DNA from 3 places in the Leuconostoc fallax genome. Region 3 is predicted to be linked to each of the others. Evidence: predicted binding sites of a transcription regulator. Region 3 holds the regulator's gene; each other region holds the start of a gene.

Region 1 (7,518 bases), on a different contig from region 3:
GATACACGTTTCAACCACAAAATCGCCTTTCAAATCTACGATTCAGAACATAATTTAATCACAATTGAAGCCAATCAATAAAAAGGAGCAGATTAACTGCTCCTTTTTATAAGGAAATAAATATACTAAAGTACATTAACCCCGCACCCACAAGGACAAAAACATGCCAATAAACATGACCCATTGGAATTTTGGGAACCAAATAGAAAATCGTGCCAAGAGAGTAAACAATACCACCAGCTAATAATAACCAGAAAGCTGTATGCGATAAAATCCCCCACAATACTGGCATAGCTAAAATAATCAGCCAACCCATGACAAGATAAATTGTTACCGATACCCATGGCCACCGCCCAACAAAAAATAAATCATAAGTCAGGCCAGCAATAGTTAATGCTAGAATGGCACCCCAAATACTCCATCCAATCCAATTCCCCAGCAGTAACCATGTATAGGGGGTATAGGTGCCTAAGATGACAAGATAAATTCCAGCATGATCAAAAAATTGAAATACTTTTGCAGCTTTTGTAAAAATCAATGAATGAAATAATGTTGATGCCAATAAAAAGAAACCAACCGTACCAATATAGATTGCAATGGCAACAACTTCAAGAACACTAACTGGTTCTCTGAAAATATGTAATATTAACGCTATACCACCAATAACCGCCATAATAAATCCCAAGCCGTGCGTGACAGCATTGAGCACTTCATAGACGATCTGATATGTCTTTGATCGTTTCATCGTTCTGTTCACCGCCTCAACCAATTTACTATATTTTAACCTATTTCGATAGCATTATGCAGTCAACCATTATCTAGCATGTGCATTAACTGACATCTACGCACATTTTGATAGTGTACCTTGCTATACTAAATGCATTGTGCATTATACTAATTTAACAGAAAGATCATAACTCATCATGAAAAAAGCGTCCGGTCACAGTCCATTGTTACTCTTGAGTATCGTTTTTGTTGCGGCAAATATGCGTTTGCCTATCACATTGATGCCACCGTTGCTTGATACAATTAAGCAAACCTTCCATATTCCAACTGCTTTATCTGGCCTCTTAACAACCATTCCGCTATTAACTTTTGCCATCATGTCACCCTTCATTGCTAAACTAGGAAAACGCTTTGGCAATGAAGTTATCATCTATATTTTGTTAATTGTTCTTGCCATTGGTAGTGCTGTTCGCATTATCCCCGATGTGATTGCTCTTTTTTTAGGTACATTATTCATTGCCATTGGTATTGATGGCGGTAACGTCTTAATACCAGCTGTTATTAAAGATCATTATGCCCATCGTACCGAAGCAATCACCGCAATTTTCACAATGTCAATGCTTATTGTGGGTGCCTTGGGTACTGGTTTAGCTGGTTGGCTGATTGCACGAACAACATTGTCATGGACATTAGGGTTACTCTCAATCATTGCCATCATCAATTTGATCCTTTGGTTCCCCAATTTACACTATCGTCAGACTCAGAACATATCGACAACCGCCACAGCAACCGCAGCACCCGGAGATTCCCCTTCTGTTTGGCGATTACCGACAGCGTGGTTAATTACGTTATTTTTCGGTCTGCAGTCACTTGTTTTTTACTCTTTACTCACTTGGTTACCTAGTATCCTAACAACGCAAGGCTTTTCTACAATTGAAGCTGGTAATATCGCGACCATCATGCAAGTTGGCACTTTACCCGCAGCGATTTTAGTGCCAATGTTGGTTCGTTATCACTATGGGGTACCATCTATACTCGGCCTGGTATTCATTGGCCTGTCTTTAGCGGTCGTCGGGTTATTACTGCCAATACAATCGCTCCTCATACACATGATATTGGCATTTTTAATCGGTCTTGGCTGTGGTGCATCCTTTAATTTAGCTATCATCTTTTTCACAAGTAAGACACAAACCGGGCATCAAACAGCAGACTTATCTGGCATGGCTCAATCTGCTGGCTATTTATTAGCTGCATTTGGCCCTTTGGCTTTTGGATTACTACAATCATTAACATCTTCATGGATCAGTACCATATTAACTATTGCTATATTGTCAGTTATTTTAGTGCTATGTGGCATCTCGATTCATCGTCGTGATACTATTATGCAACAAAAAACGCAGTGATTACACTGCGTTTTTTTGATCGGTTAATAACTCTTGTATCGTTGTTTCAAAACTTTTAGGTCGCGTCATTGGTGCATACCGTTTAAACAATTTACCCTCACGATCAATGAGAAACTTCGTAAAGTTCCATTTTATCGGTCCTTTTCCTGAAACTTTTTTTAAGTATACAAATAACGGATCGGCATCAGCTCCATTAACTCGTACTTGCTGTGTCATTGGAAATGTCACCCCAAAATGTAACCGACAATAGTCGTTCGTCTCTTCATTTGTTGCCAATTCTTGATGAAATTGATTGGACGGGATACCAATAATTTCAAGACCTAAACCATGATATTGCTGATATAACATTTCTAGCTCTTCCAATTGTGGCGCAAAACCACATTTACTCGCCGTGTTCACAATAAGTATTACCTTACCTTGATAGCTAGATAACTTAATACGTTGTCCACTCATCTCTGTTAGTTCAAAATCGTAGATTGCCATATTGATTAACCTTTCTTATCCATATCATTAGCAAACAACTCAATCCCAACTTCATTTTAACGAAATCTCTTTCACAATACGAATTAAAACTACGGGTTATTTCATAAATATTGTGATATAATGAACATAAAAAAGACAAGAAAGAGGTAATTTCATGAGTAAAGTTGCATTAGTCACTGGTGCTGGACAAGGTATTGGCGCTTCAATTGCTATGCGTTTAGCCAATGATGGTTTTGCAGTCGCATTGGTTGGTAGAACATTAAGCAAGGTTCAAGATGTTGCTGATAAAATCACAAGCAACGGTCAAAAAGCTGTCGCTATCGCTGCAGATGTACAAAATCGTGATGATATGTTCCGCGCAGTAAATGAAGCAACCGAACAACTCGGTGATTTCAATGTGATTGTCAATAATGCTGGCGTTGCGCCTACAACACCAATTATGGAAGTAAACCAAGACACTTTAGACAGTACTTGGAAAATTAATGTTGGTGGTACAATTTGGGGTACCCAAGCTGCTGTTGAAAAGATGCGTGCTTTAGGTCATGGTGGTAAAATTATCAACGCCACTTCTCAAGCTGGTGTCCTTGGCAATCCCAACCTGACTGTTTATGGCTCAACAAAATTTGCTATTCGTGGTATTACACAAACAACTGCACGTGAATTGGCGGCTGACAACATTACAGTCAACGCATTTGCACCCGGTATCGTTAAAACACCTATGATGAACGATATCGCACAAAAAGTAGCAGATAATGCAGGTAAAGACTTTGACTGGGGTATGCAACAATTTGCACAAGATATTTCTTTGAAGCGCTTAGCAGAACCAGAAGACATTGCTAACGCCGTTGCCTTCTTAGCAAGCAAAGATTCAGATTACGTTACTGGCCAAACACTGATTGTTGACGGTGGTATGGTTTTCCAATAAGAATATATTCACCAACCATGACTATTTCTAATCGTCATGGTTTTTTTATTGCCCAACCCTTTTTCTGGACGTATATCAGTAGACATTGTTACACTGAAAGCAAGATGATGGTAAAAGGAGGACTGTACTTTTGAAATATGAAGCACTTACAGATAACCAAGCCAAACAAGCACTGATACAATTTGGCCCCAATCGCTTAAATGAAGCACCACCTGAATCTATAGTTCATAAAATAGTCAAGCACGTTCGTGAACTCCCTTCTCTGGTCTTGCTTTTTGCACTGATTTTATCGTTTTATATGGTTCTTGCAGGCCATGGACAGTGGCTTGAGGTGATTGTCATTGCCGGTGTTTTACTCCTCAATATCGGTCTGGGCATGTATCAAGAACACGCAGCCGCTGTATCGTTAGCCAGCTTACAAGAATTTAGTATTCAAGAAGTTCTGGTATTACGCCGTGCAACAGCGGATGCTATGCCTCAAACAATCAAAATCTCAGCTGAAAATATCGTTCCCGGTGATATTTTGTCATTGAAAGCTGGCGATAAAATATCTGCCGATGCTGTATTAGTCAAAGCAGAGAACTTTAACGTTGATGAATCTATTCTAACTGGTGAAAGTGAATCAGTGACTAAAGCAGTCACTGATGACATTTATTCAGGAACACACATTGTTAGTGGTTCTGCTTTAGCAAAGGTAACAGCGACTGGTATGTCAACTCAAATTGGTAATATTGCAGAAAGCTTATCTGAGAATACTGTGCAAGAGACTAATTTGAACAAAAAAATGAATCAATTGATTCGTTATCTTAGCGTTATTGCCTTAATATCTGGTATTGCAATTGTTGTGTTACTACAGATTTATCAAGAGAGCTTTACCGAAGCATTATTAGCAGGAATCGCCCTTGCCGTAGCAGCTGTTCCAGAAACATTACCAGTCATTGTTACGATTAGTTTTGCTGTTGGTATTACACGAATTGCTCGGCGTCAAGCACTTGTTACAAGAGTTAGCGCTGTGGAAACAGTTGGTAATATTGATATTATTTGTTCCGATAAAACCGGTACCCTAACACAAAATAAAATGACCATTGTTAATTTTTGGACTGTATCTGATGGTAATATTTCACTTCAAAATGATCTTTCTCAAAATAGCGCGTTACAATATTTATTACTCAATACTGATGCCGTTTTTCAAGATGAGCAAATTTTAGGAGATGCCACTGAACAATCTATTTTGAAGTTAGCTGCTGAACATCATTTAAAACGACAAGACTTGGAAATCACTTATCCTCGAATTGCCGAATTGCCTTTTGATTCGGCACATAAATATATGGTCACCATTCATCAACTAAACGATGAAGAAAATTTACTACTTGTTAAAGGGGCACCAGAAAGTGTTCCGCTCCGTCAAAATATTTTGCCTGAACAACTCATCAATGAATGGAGTCGTCAAGGTCAACGTATTTTAGCCTTGAGCGCACGACGTATTCCACGAGACAGTGATTGGCGTGATTATCTTCAAGGTTTGCCACTAACCGCTATGATTGGTATTATGGATCCACCGAAATCAGGTGTTGCTGAAGCTATTCAGCAATTCCATCAAGCTGGTATTCGCACGATTATGATTACGGGCGATCACGTTAAAACAGCAATTGCCATCGCTAAACAGCTACATATTTATCGAAACGGTGATCTCGCATTAACAGGCCAAGATATCAGCGACCTTTCAGATCAAGCGCTGAGTCAGCGACTCACGAAAGCAACTGTTTTTGCACGTGTTACACCCCAAGATAAAATTCGACTCGTACGTTTGTTGCAAGAGCGGGGGCATACTGTGGCAATGACTGGGGATGGTGTCAATGATGCCCCAGCCTTAAAACAAGCCAATGTCGGTATTGCAATGGAACAGACTGGTACTGATGTTGCTAAAGAAGCCTCGGATGTTATTTTAATGGATGATAATTTCACGACTATTGTACCGGCTATTGCCGGTGGCCGTGGTATTCATAATAATATTATGAAAGCGACTGAGTTTCTAGTTGGTGTAAACTTTGCTCAAATTTTATTGATGTTAATTATGACATTTATCACACAATCACCACTACTAACAGCAACACAACTGTTAGTCATCAATATTTTGGCAGACGGTATTCCTGGCTTTTTCCTTGCCTACGAACAACCCGAAAAAAACATTCTCGATGCTCCACCACTTCGCAATCAGTCTGTATTTGGTGGCGGATTAGGTCACCGGTTAGCTTTTAGAGCAACAGCGTATACATTTATTCTACTCATACTCTATGTGATAACAGATATGTTAGGTTATAGCCTAGCTGTCAGCCAAACGATGAGCTTCTTAGTTCTCGGTCTCGGATCGATTATTGATATATATGCTATTAAAACAAGAGCACCCTTGACTTTAAGCGCAATCGCTCGTAATATCCGCTTAAATATTGCAGTTATTGTGGCAGTTATCATCATGATATCTACTGCTATCATACCTATCTTAAGAGAGGCGTTATCATTAACAACTTTAGATGGACAGGCTTGGGTCATCTGTACGATTGCCATTTTCCTACCTTTAGTCTTATTGGAAACACGCAAACGTTGGGTACTAGCTGCTCATACCCGTTAAAAGTAATAAAAAAGGCGAACAAATTTAAATTTGTTCGCCTTTTTTTATGATTCATTATGATTTAATAATTCTGCTTGTAGCTGCGCTAACGCTTTTGAAATATAAACTGGATAATCTGTTCGTTCTGCTAATGTTTGGGTAATCGCCGTTACATTTTTATTTTTAACCTGTTGAATATGCAAAACGTCAGGGCTTTCATACACAACTTGCCCTTGATTAAATACTTGTTGTTGCAATGGTATCGCAATAAAATGCGTTAGTGTTTCTTCTTGAGATTGAACTTTGCCATTGATTCTCTGTCCAATAATTGTATCCATCACCTGTTCATGCTTAAGTGCAATAAGATCGCCAACCATTTGCTGTGTTACACGATCGTACAATCGGTACGTCAACTTTTCTCCAGGTAATGTCACTTTACTAGCTGTACCACTAATTTTAATTTTAGGTATCACTTCTCCATGACGCCTGATGGCAGACAATTTGAACACACCACTTAATACGGGCGATGTTGCACTAGTAATCAATTTCTCGCCAACACCAAAACTATCTAACGGCACATCATCATTGATCATGTCGTGAATAATATGTTCATCCAAGGCACTTGATGCTGTAATTTTAACTTTATGCAAACCAGCCTGATCCAAAACTTGACGCACCTCGCGTGCCAATGCGGCAATATCGCCAGAATCAATCCGAACACCGATTGGCTGGTGGCCATCGGCTGCTAATTGTTTAAAAACTTGAATCGCATGTGGCAAGCCAGAACTTAAAACATCATACGTATCAATCAGCAATAAGCAATTATCAGGATAAATCTCAGCCCATTTTTTAAATGCAGTGAGTTCATCAGGAAAAGCTTGAATCCAGCTGTGTGCCATTGTTCCTGAAATAGGCAAGCCATATTGTTTAGCAGCCAAAACATTTGACGTGCTACTGCATCCACCAATAATAGCGGCGCGCGCACCCAAAACGGCAGCCGAAGGTCCTTGTGCACGACGGGAACCAAATTCCATCACCGCTCTTCCTTGAGCAGCACTCGTAATCCGATGTGCTTTAGTCGCAATTAATGATTGATAGTTAATCAAATTTAAAATAATTGTTTCTAAGAGTTGTACTTGTTCAAGTGGTCCACTTACGGTCAATAAAGGTTCACGAGGTAAAACTGGTATTCCTTCTGGAATTGCTGAAATATCACCCGTGAACTTAAAATTAATCAGCATATCAATAAAAGAGGGCGTGAAAAGATTTAAATTTTTAATATATTGAATATCATCCGCATCAAAGTGAAAATCGCGAACAGCTGTTATGACAGATTCTAATCCTGCTGAAATAACAAAATCTCCGTCATCTGG
Region 2 (7,518 bases), on a different contig from region 3:
TTGGTCATCGTGTTTGACATCTAAATCTAATTAAAATATAATAAAAACAGATTAAAATCATAGAGGTTGCTACTGACATGAGTATCCTGTGGAATGTTTACAGACATGGTGAAACAGGGATAAAGGGGATGTAGCCGAAACACCGATACTGTAGGATCGAGTTGTTGGGCTGTTAGTGAATAACTAGCAGACTGTCGCGTTAGCGGGGTGCTATGACAGTTCGATGATGATGTAGAATCCATAACTGCCAAGAGCCGTTATGGTTTTTTTATAAAAATTTTGAGGAGTAATAATGGTTGAAGCAATCACACGCCCGACACGCATCGAAATTTCTAAAAGTGCTATCCAGCACAATATTGAAGTTGTCAAACAAACAGCGGGCGCTACAAAGTTATTTTTAGCGGTGAAATCAAATGGTTATGGCTTAGGATTAGTACCAGTTAGCCAAGCAGCTGTTGCTGGCGGGGCTTATGGCTTAGCCGTAGCCTTGATGGATGAAGCCTTGGCATTACGCGATGCCAGAATTACTGCGCCAATTATAATTCTAGGCATTTCGCCAGCAGAACAAGCTGAGCTTATGGCGGTTCAAAATATTATCACAACAGTTGTCTCACTTGATTGGTTAAAATCCGCAGCGCAGAATTTGAGTGGTGAACAACGTTTAGCGGTATCAATTGGGGTCGACACGGGTATGGGGCGCATTGGTTTTCGAGATCGTGATGCGCTTGCTGAGACGATAGATTATTTGCAGCAACATCAAGATAAATTCGAATATACTGGTTTGTTTACACATTTTTCAGAATCCGATTCTAGTGAAGTTGCGTATTTTCATAAGCAATTAGAACGTTGGCATGCCTTAACGGACGGATTACCAGCCCCTAAATTTTATCATGTGGCTAATTCCGGTGCGGCAATGTATCATGCTGACGAAGTACCACATGATGTTGTGCGCGTTGGTACGGTCGTTTATGGCATGGAACCATCACGTGGCGAACTCAATGATGGCAAGGATTTACAACCTGTGATGACATTGCGTAGCGAAATTAATTTTATGAAGCAATTACCAGCAGGAGAGGGTATCAGTTATTCTCATAAATATACAACCACCGATGATGAGTGGATTGGCACTGTACCCATTGGTTACGGCGATGGTTGGTTACGAAAGATGATGGGATTTAATGTCATTGTCGATGGCCAGTATGTGCCGATTGTTGGACAAGTCGCGATGGATCAACTCATGATTCGTTTACCAAGAGAATATCCACTCGGGACGACAGTAACGTTTATTGGCCGTGATGGTGCATTAGAAAATACGCTTGAAGACGTGGCGACGCATGCTGATTTAGCACCTTGGGAAATTGTGACCGGCTTCCAAGAACGTTTACATCGTATATTAGTAGATTAAAGATAATAGAGGAGAAAAATCATGGCAGAAGTAGGATACAATGTAGCGATTTTGGGTGCAACCGGTGCTGTAGGCACACGATTAATCCAACAATTAGAACAATCCAATGTACCGGTAAAATCAATTAAATTGTTAGCCTCAACGCGCTCGGCTGGGAAAACTTTACAGTTTAAGCAAAAAGATATTGTCGTAGAAGCAACAACACCAGAGAGTTTTGATGGTATTGATCTGGTTTTGGCTTCAGGTGGTGGATCGGTGTCGAAAAAATTTGCACCGGAAGCTGTGAAGCGCGGTGCTGTGGTGGTTGATAACTCTAGTTTTTGGCGGATGAATGATCAGGTACCATTGGTGGTTCCTGAGGTAAATGAGGATGCTTTGTATCAACATCATGGTATTATTGCTAATCCAAATTGTTCAACAATTCAAATGGTGGTTGCTTTGGCACCAATCAAGCAACAATTTGGCTTGAAGCGCGTGATTGTTTCTACTTATCAGGCCGCTTCTGGTGCGGGTCAAACTGCTTGGCAGGAGTTAATGACGCAATCGCAAGCTTATATTAACGGCGAAGAAATGACGGCTGATATTTTGCCTGTCAAAGGGGATAAGCAACATTATCCATTAGCATTTAATCTATTACCACAGATTGATGTATTCGAAGATTATGGCTACACGCATGAAGAGTGGAAAATGATTCATGAAACCAAGAAGATTATGTTTGGTGATAAAAATACCAAGGCAATTAAAGTGACGGCCACGGCTGTACGTGTCCCTGTTCCAATTGGACACGGTGAAACAGTCTACTTTGAAACAGAGAGTGGGACGCAAGCCACGGCCGCTGGAATACAAAAGGCTTTGGCAACAGCAGATGGTGTTGTTTTGCAAGATGATCCGGCACACCAAGTTTATCCACAACCGATTAATGCGGAAGGTAAGCGCGAAACCTTTGTGGGACGCGTACGACCAGATGTTGAAAATGATGATAGCTTCCATATGTGGGTTGTATCAGACAATCTATTAAAGGGAGCAGCTTGGAATACTGTTCAGATTGCCGAAAGACTCGTGGCACTGAATCTTGTACGTGTACCAAAAGATGCATCAGCACTATTTCCAACCGAAGCATAATATAAAAAAGCCTGTCCTTCAATCGAAGAACAGGCTTTTTTCTTATTTTATTAATGACGATTACTTGTCAGACTTGTGTTTTGCGTCTTCCATTTTTTCTTTCGCATCGTCAACGAAGTCCTTAGCTGCATCTTTAGCATCACTGAGTTTATCTTTGGCCTTACCTAAGAAGCCTTGTGCCTTACCTTCGACTTCACGCGCTTTGTCGTCAGTAATCTTACCTTCGACTTCCTTAGCAGTACCACTTACTTTATCTTTAGTGCTGTCAATCTTATCATCTAATGGCATTGATATATCCTCCTAGCTAAATTTTACTACACCCTAATTGTAGCAAAGCGAATGGTAAAACACTTATAATATGCTCAAAATGGATATTTTCAATAGAATCCTTAAATTCTCATTGATTATTCATTTAAAGTACGGATTTTCGTGTTAAAATAGACTTGTCGGGAGACAAAAATAAACAGGGGTAGACTTTGATGCGTTAAGTGTGATGGAAACGGAATGTGGGCCATCGACGAAGTGAAGCAGTTGCTTTACGCGATATCATTGTCACATTCACCAATAAATAGGTGAACCACTCCAAATGGAGGTTCAGATTTATGAATAGAAGTACGTTGTTTCGGTCGTTTTCGCTGCCTAAATTAGGGACACAGCAGCTGGTTGTGCTTGCCTTGTTGATGGCATTAGATATGGTATTAGGGCGCTTAAGTGTCGGTACTAATATGCTTAGAATTAGCTTCGGGTTTGTTGCGATATCTTTGATTGCGAAGTTGTACGGCCCATTATGGACGATGTTAGTTGCAGCGGTTTTGGATATCGTTGGTGCAACGATTATTAGTCCTAATGGTAATTTCTTTTTTGGTTTCACCTTATCTGCTATTGTGGCGGGTTTGATTTATGGCACAGCATACTATGGTTATGAACATACACGGTTATTGCGAGTTGTCATTGCCGTCATCTTGGTCTCAATCATTATTAACTTAATTTCAAATACATTGTGGTTGCAAATGATGTATCATCCAATATCGAATTGGCAAACATTTTATGCTTTTATTACACCACGTTTGATTAAGCAAATTATTTTCGTGCCAATACAGATTTTGATTACTTATATTTTCTTAAATAATGCAATTATTAAGCATTTAATCACTGAATTATTTAACAAAAAAAGCTAAACATTGTTTAGCTTTTTTATTAGGCTTCTTTTTTATAAACATCACCATGGACAAGGCGTTTGAAGAGATGACGATCAGTCCAAGCGATATTATGACCTTGTAATAGAAATGAAAAAACAGTGCCCACGCCTAGTGCAACAAGTTGATGACTAAACAGAAAGGCGATGAGGGATAATGTAATCGCAATAACGAAGTTGCTCATTTGTGCTTTAGATGCATTACCAAAAAAATAATTGAATCGTAGGATATTGGTCAAATCATCTAAAGGATGCATAATCCAGTTAGCACGTTGGTAAATGGAGATGGCGACACCAATCAAGAAAACAGCAAAAATATCTATAGGTAAGCGTAGTGTCCAGGAAATATTTTGAATACCATACGCAATAAATAGCTTTGAGAAGACGCCGACAAGCCAGCTAAAAGAAAGACCAAAGATGATATTGCCAAAGAATCGTGGCCAATCAATTTTGCGTAAAAGTATCATATTAATCAAAGCAATACTAACAGCAATAATGGCCAAAAAAACACTAATTGGCCACTGCGTTGCGTTGGATAAGTTAGCACCAGCTGCTGTCCATGGGGCCGAACCCATAGCAGTTGCGACACTAAGACCGTTCCCAAAGGCATTAATGACTAATGAAATAACAAAGAAAAATAGTTTCTGTTTTAACGTGAGTTCAAAATATTGTCCGTCTACAATATACATAATTTTATTGTCCTTTCGAGACATTATTTTATTTGGTTACAATAGGAAAATTATAGCAAATTTTTGCACTGAACAAATACAAAAGATAAATCTATTTATTTTGTGACTTTATTTACAAACTGTAAATAGCATTATAGCAACGTTGAAAGCGCATGCAGATTAAGGCGTTCACAGATTTTTTGATTAAAAAGTTGCTTTTTTAAAAAAGCTGATATATACTTATATTGTTAAGAAATGAGCAATATAAAAAGGAGTACAAATTATGGTACAAACAACAGCAAAGAAGCCAGTAAAAAAGGTTTTAACTCCAGAAGAAAAAGCAGAATTAACCCAACAAGCAGAGACGATGATCGCCGGATTGATTGAAAAATCACAAAGGGCTTTGACTGAGTTTTCAACTTTCTCACAGGAAAAGGTTGATGAAATTGTCGCAGCTATGGCGTTAGCCGGTTCTGAAAATTCATTACGATTAGCTCATGCAGCCCATGATGAAACAGGTCGAGGCGTTGTTGAAGATAAAGATACTAAGAATCGTTTTGCATCGGAATCTGTTTATAACGCGATTAAATTTGATAAGACCGTTGGTGTTATTAATGAAGATAAAATCCAAGGAAAGGTTGAATTGGCAGCGCCGCTAGGTATTCTAGCTGGAATCGTGCCAACGACCAACCCAACTTCTACAGCTATTTTCAAGTCAATGCTAACAGCGAAGACACGTAATACGATTATCTTTGCTTTCCATCCCCAAGCTCAGAAGTCGTCAGTACTTGCAGCTAAGGTGGTTTACGAAGCTGCTGTTGCAGCCGGAGCACCTAAGAACTTTATTCAGTGGATTGAGAAGCCATCACTTTATGCCACATCAGCATTAATTCAAAACCCACACATTGCCTCAATTTTGGCAACCGGTGGTCCTTCAATGGTTAATGCAGCTTTGAAGTCAGGTAATCCATCAATGGGTGTTGGTGCCGGTAACGGTGCTGTATATATTGACGGGACGGTTGATGTTGACCGAGCAGTTGAAGATTTGCTATTATCAAAGCGTTTCGATAATGGTATGATTTGTGCCACTGAAAACTCAGCAGTTATTCAAGCTCCCGTTTACGATGCCGTGTTAGCACAGTTACAAGCACAAGGTGCTTATGTTGTCCCTAAGAAGGACTACGATAAGATTGCCAGCTTTGTCTTTAAGGCAAATGCTGAGGGCTATGGTGTAGCCGGACCAGTTGCCGGTATGAGTGGTCGTTGGATTGCTGAGCAAGCTGGTGTAAAGATGCCAGATGACGCTGATGTCTTGTTATTTGAATTAGACCAAAAGAATATCGGTGAAGCACTTTCATCTGAAAAGTTGAGCCCATTATTGTCAATCTATAAAGTGAATACTCGTCAAGAAGCCATCGAAACTGTTCAAAAGTTATTGAATTATCAAGGTGCTGGTCATAACGCAGCCATCCAAATTGGTGCGCAAGATGATCCGTTTGTTAAGGAATATGCTGATGCTATCGGTGCTTCACGTATCCTAGTTAATCAACCTGATTCAATTGGTGGTGTCGGTGATATCTATACAGATGCAATGCGACCATCATTAACACTAGGAACTGGTTCATGGGGGAAGAATTCATTGTCACATAACTTGTCAACTTATGATTTGCTAAATATTAAGACTGTTGCACGCCGTCGTAATCGACCACAATGGGTACGTTTGCCTAAGGAAGTTTATTACGAATCCAACGCTTTGACTTATCTACAAGATTTGCCAGGCGTTCAACGCGCATTCATTGTTGCTGATCCTGGTATGGTACAGTTTGGATTTGTTGACCGTGTATTAGGCCAACTAGAATTGCGTCAAGATCAAGTCCAGACATCAATTTATGGTTCTGTTAAGCCAGATCCAACATTGTCACAAGCTATTGATATTGCACGTCAAATGGCTGAATTTAAGCCAGATACAGTGATCCTATTGGGCGGTGGTTCTGCTCTTGATGCTGGTAAAATTGCGCGATTCATGTATGAATACTCATCACGTCATGAGGGTATCCTTGAAGATACAGCAGCACTTAAAGAATTGTTTATGGAACTCCAACAGAAGTTTATGGATATCCGTAAGCGTATTGTGAAGTTCTATCATGCACGCTTGACGCAGATGGTAGCTATTCCAACGACATCAGGTACTGGTTCAGAAGTCACACCATTTGCCGTCATTACAGACGATGATACGCATGTTAAGTATCCATTAGCAGATTATGAATTAACACCTGAAGTTGCAATTGTTGATCCTGAGTTTGTTATGACAGTACCAAAGCGAACAGTGGCTTTGTCAGGATTAGATGCTTTGTCACACGCCTTTGAAAGTTATGTTTCTGTCATGGCTTCTGAATTCACACGGCCATGGGCACTTCAAGCGATTAAGTTAATCTTTGAGAACTTAACAGCGTCTTACCAGTATGATCCTAAGAATCCGACAAAAGAAGGACAGTATTCACGTACAAAGATGCACTATGCTTCAACGTTAGCTGGTATGTCATTTGCCAACTCATTCTTGGGTATTAATCACTCTCTTGCCCACAAGACAGGTGGCGAATTTGGTTTGCCACACGGTTTGGCTATCTCAATCGCTATGCAACATGTGATTCGTTTCAACGCGGTTACTGGTAACGTTAAGCGCACACCATACCCACGTTATGAAACCTACACAGCACAAAAGGACTATGCTGATATTGCGCGTCACATTGGTTTGAGTGGTAAGGACGATGCAGCGTTGGTTGATGCTTTGATTAAGAAGATTCAAGAATTAGTAAAGAGTGTTGAAGTGGATACTACCTTATCAGGAAACGGTGTATCTAAGGCTGACTTAGAAAAGTCATTGGATAAGTTGACAGATCTAGTCTACAATGACCAGTGCACACCTGGTAATCCACGCCAACCAAGCCTATCAGAAATCCGTCAATTATTACTTGATCAGTTCTAATGTTGATTGAATTGGCATCATAACCACATCTATTTTTTGGCCATACCTTGCGGAGTAGCTTAAAATAAGCTAGAATGAATTTACAGTTTGCCATAAGTAGATCCGCTTCAGAAAGTTATTGGTTGATGAGAAATAACACGAT
Region 3 (7,518 bases):
ACGTAAATTGCAAAAACCGGTGGCGTATTATACATTGAATCTTTATCAATAGCCGTTTGATACTTTTGCATGGGTGCCAAATGTGATAAGTCTTGTTCATCTAGCCAATCTTGATTAACAATAGCTAATGTAATGCCAGCAATCCCCAAATTTTTTTGTGCACCAGCAAAAATCAAATCAAACTTTTTGAAATCATAGGGTTCAGCCAAAATATTGGATGACATATCAGCCACTAAGTGCTGTACGTCAGGAATATCTTCTTGGTGATACGTTGTGCCTTCAATTGTATTGTTCGTCACTAAATGGACATAGTCATACTGTGTATCATCAAATTGAGCAGGCAAATGTGGTAATTCACGATACTTGATTGACCGTGTTGTACCTGGAACATCAACTGTAACATTTAGGGCTTCTGCGGCACCAATAGGCTTATGTGCAAAATTACCCGAATCTAAAATTGCAATCTTTTTTAGCCGTGTCGCTAAATTCATGGGTACCATTTCAAACTGTGTTGTACCGCCACCTGATAAGAACATTACCTTATAATTATCTGGCAAATCCAATAATGATTTGAGCGATGCTTTTGCTTCATCAAGTATATTTTCGAACTGAGGCGTTCTATGTGATATTTCTAATATTGACATATGTGTTGCTTGATTTTTTGTCAATTCTTGAGTTATTTGTGTCATAACTTCTGTTGGCAAACTACTAGGTCCAGCAGAAAAATTATATGTTGTCATAAAGTAATCTCGCCATTCTTTTTTACCCATTGTATCATATTTCAATACTATAATATTTGCTTTTTCTGACTAATTGGATATAAAAAAACGTTTATAATATGCTAAATCCATACTATAAACGTTTTAAACATCTTAAATCACCTTAAATAGCTTACATCATGCCGCCCATGGCTGCTGCTTGAGCTGCTGCATCGCCACCATTTGCCTTTTCATCAGGCTTATCAGCGACTACAGCTTCTGTTGTCAACAATAATGCTGAGACGGATGCTGCATTTTGCAAAGCAGAACGCGTTACCTTCGTTGGATCAACAATTCCAGCTGAAATCATGTCTACCCATTCATTCGTAGCTGCATTGTACCCAAATCCAGGCTTTTGCTCTTTTAACTTGTTGATAATAACAGATCCTTCAAAACCAGCGTTTTCAGCAATTTGACGTACTGGTGCTTCTAATGCCTTCTTCACTGTATTGATACCAGTTTGGACGTCGCCTGTTTCTGACAAAGCATCAACAGCTGCAATAGCATTTACCAATGCCGTTCCACCACCAGCAACGAATCCTTCTTCAACAGCTGCACGCGTTGCGTTCAAAGCATCTTCAATACGGTACTTGCGTTCCTTTAACTCTGTTTCTGTGGCTGCACCAACATTCACAACAGCAACACCACCAGCTAACTTAGCCAAACGCTCTTGTAACTTTTCACGATCAAAATCACTTGTTGTTTCAGCAATTTGTTGCTTGATTTGGTCAACACGAGAAGCCAATGTTGCCTTATCACCAGAACCTTCAACGATTGTTGTATTATCCTTAGTAATATTAACCTTCACTGCTTGACCTAATTGTTCAATTGTCACATCCTTGAGGTTCAAACCAAGATCATCTGTTACAACTGTTCCACCAGTCAATACAGCAATATCTTCAAGTTGTGCCTTACGACGGTCACCAAATCCTGGCGCCTTGACTGCTACAACATTGAAAGTACCACGCATCTTGTTCAAAACAAGTGTAGGCAAAGCTTCACCTGTAATGTCGTCAGCAATAATCAATAATGCACGACCTTGTTCAACAACACTTTGCAATACAGGTAAGATGTCTTGAATGTTACCAATCTTCTTATCAGTAATCAAGATGTAAGGATTATCCAAATTTGCTTCCATCTTGTCGTTATCTGTCACCATATATTGTGACATGTAACCACGATCAAATTGCATACCTTCAACAACATCCAATGTTGTCTCAATACCCTTTGATTCTTCAATGGTAATCACACCGTCATTACCAACTTTATCCATTGCTTCAGCAATCAATTGACCAACTTCTTCATTAGCAGCTGAGATTGATGCAACTTGTGCAATTTCTTCTTTAGTTGATACCTGGTGTGATAATTCATGCAACTTAGCAACAGCTGCTGCCGTTGCTTTTTCAATACCTGTACGGATACCTACAGGGTTAGCACCTGCCGTAACATTCTTCAAACCTTCGCCAACAATAGCTTGTGCAAGAACAGTTGCTGTGGTTGTACCATCACCAGCAATGTCATTTGTCTTTGAGGCCACTTCAGCAACTAACTTAGCGCCCATATCCTCAAAGTGATCTTCCAATTCAATTGCCTTGGCAATTGTTACACCATCATTAGTAATCGTTGGTGTGCCATAGGATTGTTCCAAAACAACGTTGCGGCCCTTCGGACCAATCGTTGTTTTAACTGTATCGGCAAGCTTGTCGACCCCTGCCTTCATCTTTGCGCGTGCATCTTCAGAAAACTTCAATTCTTTTGCCATCATTATTATGTATTAGTCACTGCTAAGTTAATTGTACTAATACTTTCCTCCCTGACTCATAAAATTAGATAACTGCAATAATATCTTTTTCATGGACAACTAAATAATCTTGTCCTTCAACATGAATTTCTTGACCAGCGTACTTATCAAATACAACAGTGTCGCCTTCTGATACGGCAGTTGGCTTTTGTAATTCCCCAACAGTTTGAGTACTAACAACGATTACCTTACCAGTCACTGGCTTTTCTTGTGCATTACTAGCAATGACAATATTACCAACTTTTTGCTCTGCTTCTTTTTCAACTTGCAATACAACGCGATCACCTAATGGTTTTAACACGATGTACACCTCCTTAAAATTCTGTTATGATTTTAGCACTCTTTAATCACAAGTGCTAACTACAATTTATAGTTTAACACTTGGTTGTAAAAAGTCAATAAAAAAAGATTGGTTTCAACCAATCTTTTTACTCTGAAAATCCTTTAAGATACTGATCATACGCTTCTTGATCGAGCACCCAATCTAACTCGCCAATATACTCTACTGGAGCGTCATGATAAGCAAAACCATGTTTAAATTTATATAAACCATCTTTTGGTACAAAGTCACCAACACCACCAAAATCATATCGTACTTTATTCAGTGACAAGCCCCACTTTAACATTTCCCATTGTACAGCATAGGGTGCATAGTGCTTGGTAAATGCACGATTTGAACCTGCATACATATACCAGATTTTATCACCATAAGCAAAACCAATACCACTAGCGATAACTTGATCTTCAAAATGCGCTAAGAAAACTTTGAACAAACCCGTACCCGCCCATAATTTTTGCATACGCAAGAAATAATCAATGGGTCTATGTGTAATATTTTGACTTTTTGCCATCATAACATAGGTGTCAAAGAAGGCAGTAACATCTTCTTGGCTATCTCCACTCGTCACCACGACGCCATCACGCGCAGAACGACGAATTTGGTTACGATAGTCACGTTTAAAATGCTTCATGAGACTGTCTTCATCAACAATTTTGTCTGCATCTCCACGACCATCATAGTAAAGGACCACATTCTTACGGGGCTGGATATTACCGTGCATATATGTAATCTGTCGGTTCCGGGTTGTAAAACCTTCTTGCTGGTAAGCCTCATTTAGATCATCAGAATAAGGTTCCTCAGGGTCCAAACGAATCAAGAACGTGTTTTCAGGTAACACTGCAACGGCTTCGTCAACCAAAGCCTTTACCAATTGTACGTTTTGAATATCGGCTATCGGTCCTTTAGGTGAATAAGCTAAAAGTTTTCCTGGTACAGCTTCAATTGTGAGTACCGCCATGGCAGCATCGATCACACCATTTGTCTCATGATAAATATAAATATGACCCCAGTTAGCTTTTAGATCTCCCCATAACGGATCTTGCGTCACTTGTCCGCGGGGATGTTCACGTACAAATGCTTGAAATGCTGCTACTTTATTTTTATCATTTAAATCTAATATGGCCATTTTAAATTCCTGTTGTAATTGACCCATAATTCTCAATAAAATATATGAGTGTTTGTAATTCATTCGTTAAATCAACGTTCTGAACACGTACGTTGTTTGGCACGGTCACACGCAGTGGTGTGAAGTTCAAAATACCACGTATACCAGATGCCACTAATTGATCTGTAATTTCTTGTGCAACCTCTTGTGGTACAGTCAAAATTGCAATGTTAATACGTTGATCTTTAATCTGCTGTTGCAAATCAGCCATCGGATATATTGGCACACCGCTTTGTATCTTACCAACACGTTCTTCATCTACATCAAATGCAGCTGATATACGCACATTGGATGATTGATGGAAGTTGAAATTTAGCAATGCTTGACCCAAGTTTCCTACGCCAATCAGCGCCACACTAATCAAACTATCTTGATCCAAAACATCAGCAAAAAAATCTAATAATGCTTTAACATCATATCCATAGCCGCGTTTACCTAACGCGCCAAAATACGAAAAGTCGCGACGAATAGTAGCAGCGTCAAATTTAATGGCATCGCTTAATTCAGCCGAAGAAATACGGTTTGTTCCTGCATCATGCAGAAAAGTTAAATAGCGGTAGTATATTGGCAAGCGTTTTGCCGTTGCCCGCGGTATTTTAGGTTGTGTCATCATTTACTCCAAAAGCGCTAAGCGCTGTTTTAATTGTCAACAATATTACTTTGTGAAATTCTGCATTACTATTATATCATATTCCATGCTATTCAAAATAAAGTTAGTGAACGAATCACAATGTATTAAAGGCTTAGCAAGTCAAAATCTAATCCTGGATCTGTATTTAAGTCTAAATCAGCAAAAATACCTGCCTGATAGTTCCAATATCCAGCAGCACCAATCATAGCGGCATTATCTCCTGTATATTGCATTGGCACGGGCAAAAACGTTGTCTCGGGGAATGTTTCTAACAAGGCTGTCAAGGTCTGACGTAATTGCTGATTTGCAGCGACACCACCTGCTAAAATAAAAGTTTTAACAGGATAGTTTTCTAGGGCACGTTTTGTTCGACCTAATAAAGCATCCACTACAGCGTTTTGAAAGCTCGCTGCCAACTCGCCTTTGTTAAGATTTTCTCCGCGTTGCTGTGCATTGTGAACATAATTAATCACAGCACTTTTCAAACCTGAAAAGCTGAAATCATAATTATCATCATGCGCCATGGCAGTTGGAAATTTTACTGTTGCTTGATTTTTACGCGCTAAATCATCAATTATTTTCCCTGCTGGATACGGGAATTCAAGTAAGCGACCGACCTTATCATAACTTTCTCCTGCTGCATCATCACGTGTTTCACCTATTACTTTAAAGTCATTTTCTTCGCGCATTAAAACCAGTTCAGTATGCCCCCCAGATACCATTAAAGCCATCGCTGGATACTCGACTTTGCCAGCAAATCTAGCAGCAGCAATATGTCCAGCCAAGTGATTAACGGGCACAATAGGTAAATGATGCGCCATTGCAAAAGTTTTAGCCCCCATCAGGCCGACTAGGAGCGAACCAACAAGCCCTGGACCATAAGTAACGGCTACTGCATCTAAATCTTTTGGCGTTAGCGCCGCTTGCTTCAAAGCATCATCTAAGACACGTGTAATCCATTCAATATGATGTCGACTTGCAACTTCTGGTACAATACCACCAAAACGACGGTGCGAGTTGATTTGTGTTGCAACACTATTGCTCAAAACGGTATGTCCATCTTCGACAATAGCAACACTGGTTTCATCTGCACTAGATTCAAATGCAATAATTCTCGTCACAATATTTTCCTCTCCATCAGTAGCGCATCATCGCCATTTTTATAATAATGACGGCGCCGATTGTAAACTGTAAAGCTATTTTTAATGTATAAACCTTGTGCCGCACCATTATGTTCCGATACTTCTAAAAGAATGCGTTTTAAATCAGGAACAGATAAAACTCGGGCTATTAGGGCTTGGGCAATGCCTTGCTTCTGATAATCTGGCAAGACCGCTAAACTCGTAATCTCTGCCTCATCTAAAATAGTTGTCATACCAATAAACCCAACGATTGTATGATTAATTTCAGCCACAAAATATTGATTACGAATGCATGATAGCTCATGTTGGAAGATTTTTATCGGCCAAGGTGATGAACCAAATGCACCCGTAGCAATATGATAGATTGCTTCAACATCTTCAATGCCTGCTCTTTGGATATTCAACTTTTTTCTCCATACTTATAGCATCTTCTCGGTTATCTAAATAATAACGTGACTTTATTCCTACTTTTTTAAATCCTAAACGCTCATACAAAGCCACTGCTAAGTTATTTGATTTACGAGCCTCCAGACTTAACGTTTGGACATGCATTCTTTTAGCTACTTTTATGATTTCATGTAGCAAAATTGTACCCAATCCCTTATTTTGCCAAATCGGTAAAATGGCAATATTCGTAATATGAATATCTTGCGTCGGCCTTTGATACGCAGCACCAACAAAACCAATAACTTGTTGATTTTTCTTAATAATTAGATATAGTCGTACATCATAACGAATAATCTCATTGTAGAAATCATCTGTTGTCCAAGGTGCTTGTCCCAAATAAACCGCTTCTTCGATTGCAATTAAATGTTTAATATCATCTAAATCAGCTACTCTTAATTCAAACTGATAATCTTGTAGCAAAAAAATTTTAGAGATAAACTCGGGGAATTTATCAGAATGCCGATGCGCCCATTTATTTAACTTCAAAAACATAATGATTTGGATCATCCTGTCCAGGATGGTTCTCCAGCCAATTAAGTTCTGCTTGAGTTTTTCGAAGATAGTTAGGATTAAATGTATCGATATCATCAACTGGTAATATGTTCTTTTGTAGTGCAATGATGCCCTTACCGTCAGGTAAACTTTCTTCTGCCGTCAAAACCGCCGCATGAGGAAATTCTGATTGAATACTATCATTAAAAGGTTCTGTATCGCCAACAAAAATCAAATCATCAAGCTGTTGATTTGATTTCAACCACTGGCATAAATTCGCAAAAGATTGGTGTTCATCAGGCTTAATATTTATACCGTTTTGATATACACCGGCAAACACGTTTTGATTACGCGCATTAAAAAGAGGTACTACTATTTTATGGCTTATTACTTGTTGAGCTAATATAGCTAAACTAGAAACGCCAATTAAATCTGTACCAATTGTATTAGCCAAAACTTTAGCAACAGTAACACCAATTCGTAAACCTGTAAACGATCCTGGTCCCTGTGCTACAACAATTCTATCTAATTCATCAAACTGCCAATTCTCATGTTGCATTGCTGCTTGAATGGACGAGAGTAATTGAATTGAATGATTACGGGCTACGTTGCTTGTGAATATATATTTAACCTGATCGTCCTCGGCTAAAGTAACGGTCAAAGGTTGATTACTTGTATCAAATGCTAGAACTTTCATAATCTTAATTTTAGCATAAAGAGTAGCACTATGTGAAAAATCATG

The links. Region 3 encodes Rex, which represses fermentation and respiration genes when NADH is low (regulators of the CRP and FNR family bind a similar motif). Its sites were predicted from a motif close to TTGTGAANTANTTCACAA; they were not measured.
Region 1: a site for Rex is predicted at 2,723-2,740, ahead of C5L23_RS03260 ((S)-acetoin forming diacetyl reductase). Genes of this name have one in related genera too.
Region 2: a site for Rex is predicted at 4,512-4,529, ahead of adhE (bifunctional acetaldehyde-CoA/alcohol dehydrogenase). Genes of this name have one in related genera too.

Annotation. Positions count from the first base shown of each region.
Region 1 covers NZ_PUFI01000009.1:84,622-92,139, reverse strand. The annotation lists gene C5L23_RS03280 (VOC family protein) at 1-81, shown strand, start outside; gene trhA (PAQR family membrane homeostasis protein TrhA) at 107-745, opposite strand; gene C5L23_RS03270 (CynX/NimT family MFS transporter) at 924-2,129, shown strand; gene C5L23_RS03265 (glutathione peroxidase) at 2,130-2,612, opposite strand; gene C5L23_RS03260 ((S)-acetoin forming diacetyl reductase) at 2,767-3,537, shown strand; gene C5L23_RS03255 (cation-translocating P-type ATPase) at 3,668-6,166, shown strand; gene C5L23_RS03250 (nicotinate phosphoribosyltransferase) at 6,211-7,518, opposite strand, start outside.
Region 2 covers NZ_PUFI01000009.1:94,052-101,569, forward strand. The annotation lists lysine riboswitch at 53-221, shown strand; gene alr (alanine racemase) at 293-1,405, shown strand; gene C5L23_RS03295 (aspartate-semialdehyde dehydrogenase) at 1,427-2,527, shown strand; gene C5L23_RS03300 (CsbD family protein) at 2,588-2,815, opposite strand; THF riboswitch at 2,991-3,093, shown strand; gene C5L23_RS03305 (folate family ECF transporter S component) at 3,130-3,705, shown strand; gene C5L23_RS03310 (DUF6198 family protein) at 3,725-4,411, opposite strand; gene adhE (bifunctional acetaldehyde-CoA/alcohol dehydrogenase) at 4,674-7,376, shown strand.
Region 3 covers NZ_PUFI01000007.1:96,547-104,064, forward strand. The annotation lists gene serC (3-phosphoserine/phosphohydroxythreonine transaminase) at 1-740, opposite strand, end outside; gene groL (chaperonin GroEL) at 892-2,520, opposite strand; gene C5L23_RS02700 (co-chaperone GroES) at 2,585-2,860, opposite strand; gene C5L23_RS02705 (lipid II:glycine glycyltransferase FemX) at 2,988-4,025, opposite strand; gene C5L23_RS02710 (redox-sensing transcriptional repressor Rex) at 4,027-4,674, opposite strand; gene tsaD (tRNA (adenosine(37)-N6)-threonylcarbamoyltransferase complex transferase subunit TsaD) at 4,800-5,816, opposite strand; gene rimI (ribosomal protein S18-alanine N-acetyltransferase) at 5,813-6,241, opposite strand; gene rimI (ribosomal protein S18-alanine N-acetyltransferase) at 6,216-6,776, opposite strand; gene tsaB (tRNA (adenosine(37)-N6)-threonylcarbamoyltransferase complex dimerization subunit type 1 TsaB) at 6,757-7,473, opposite strand.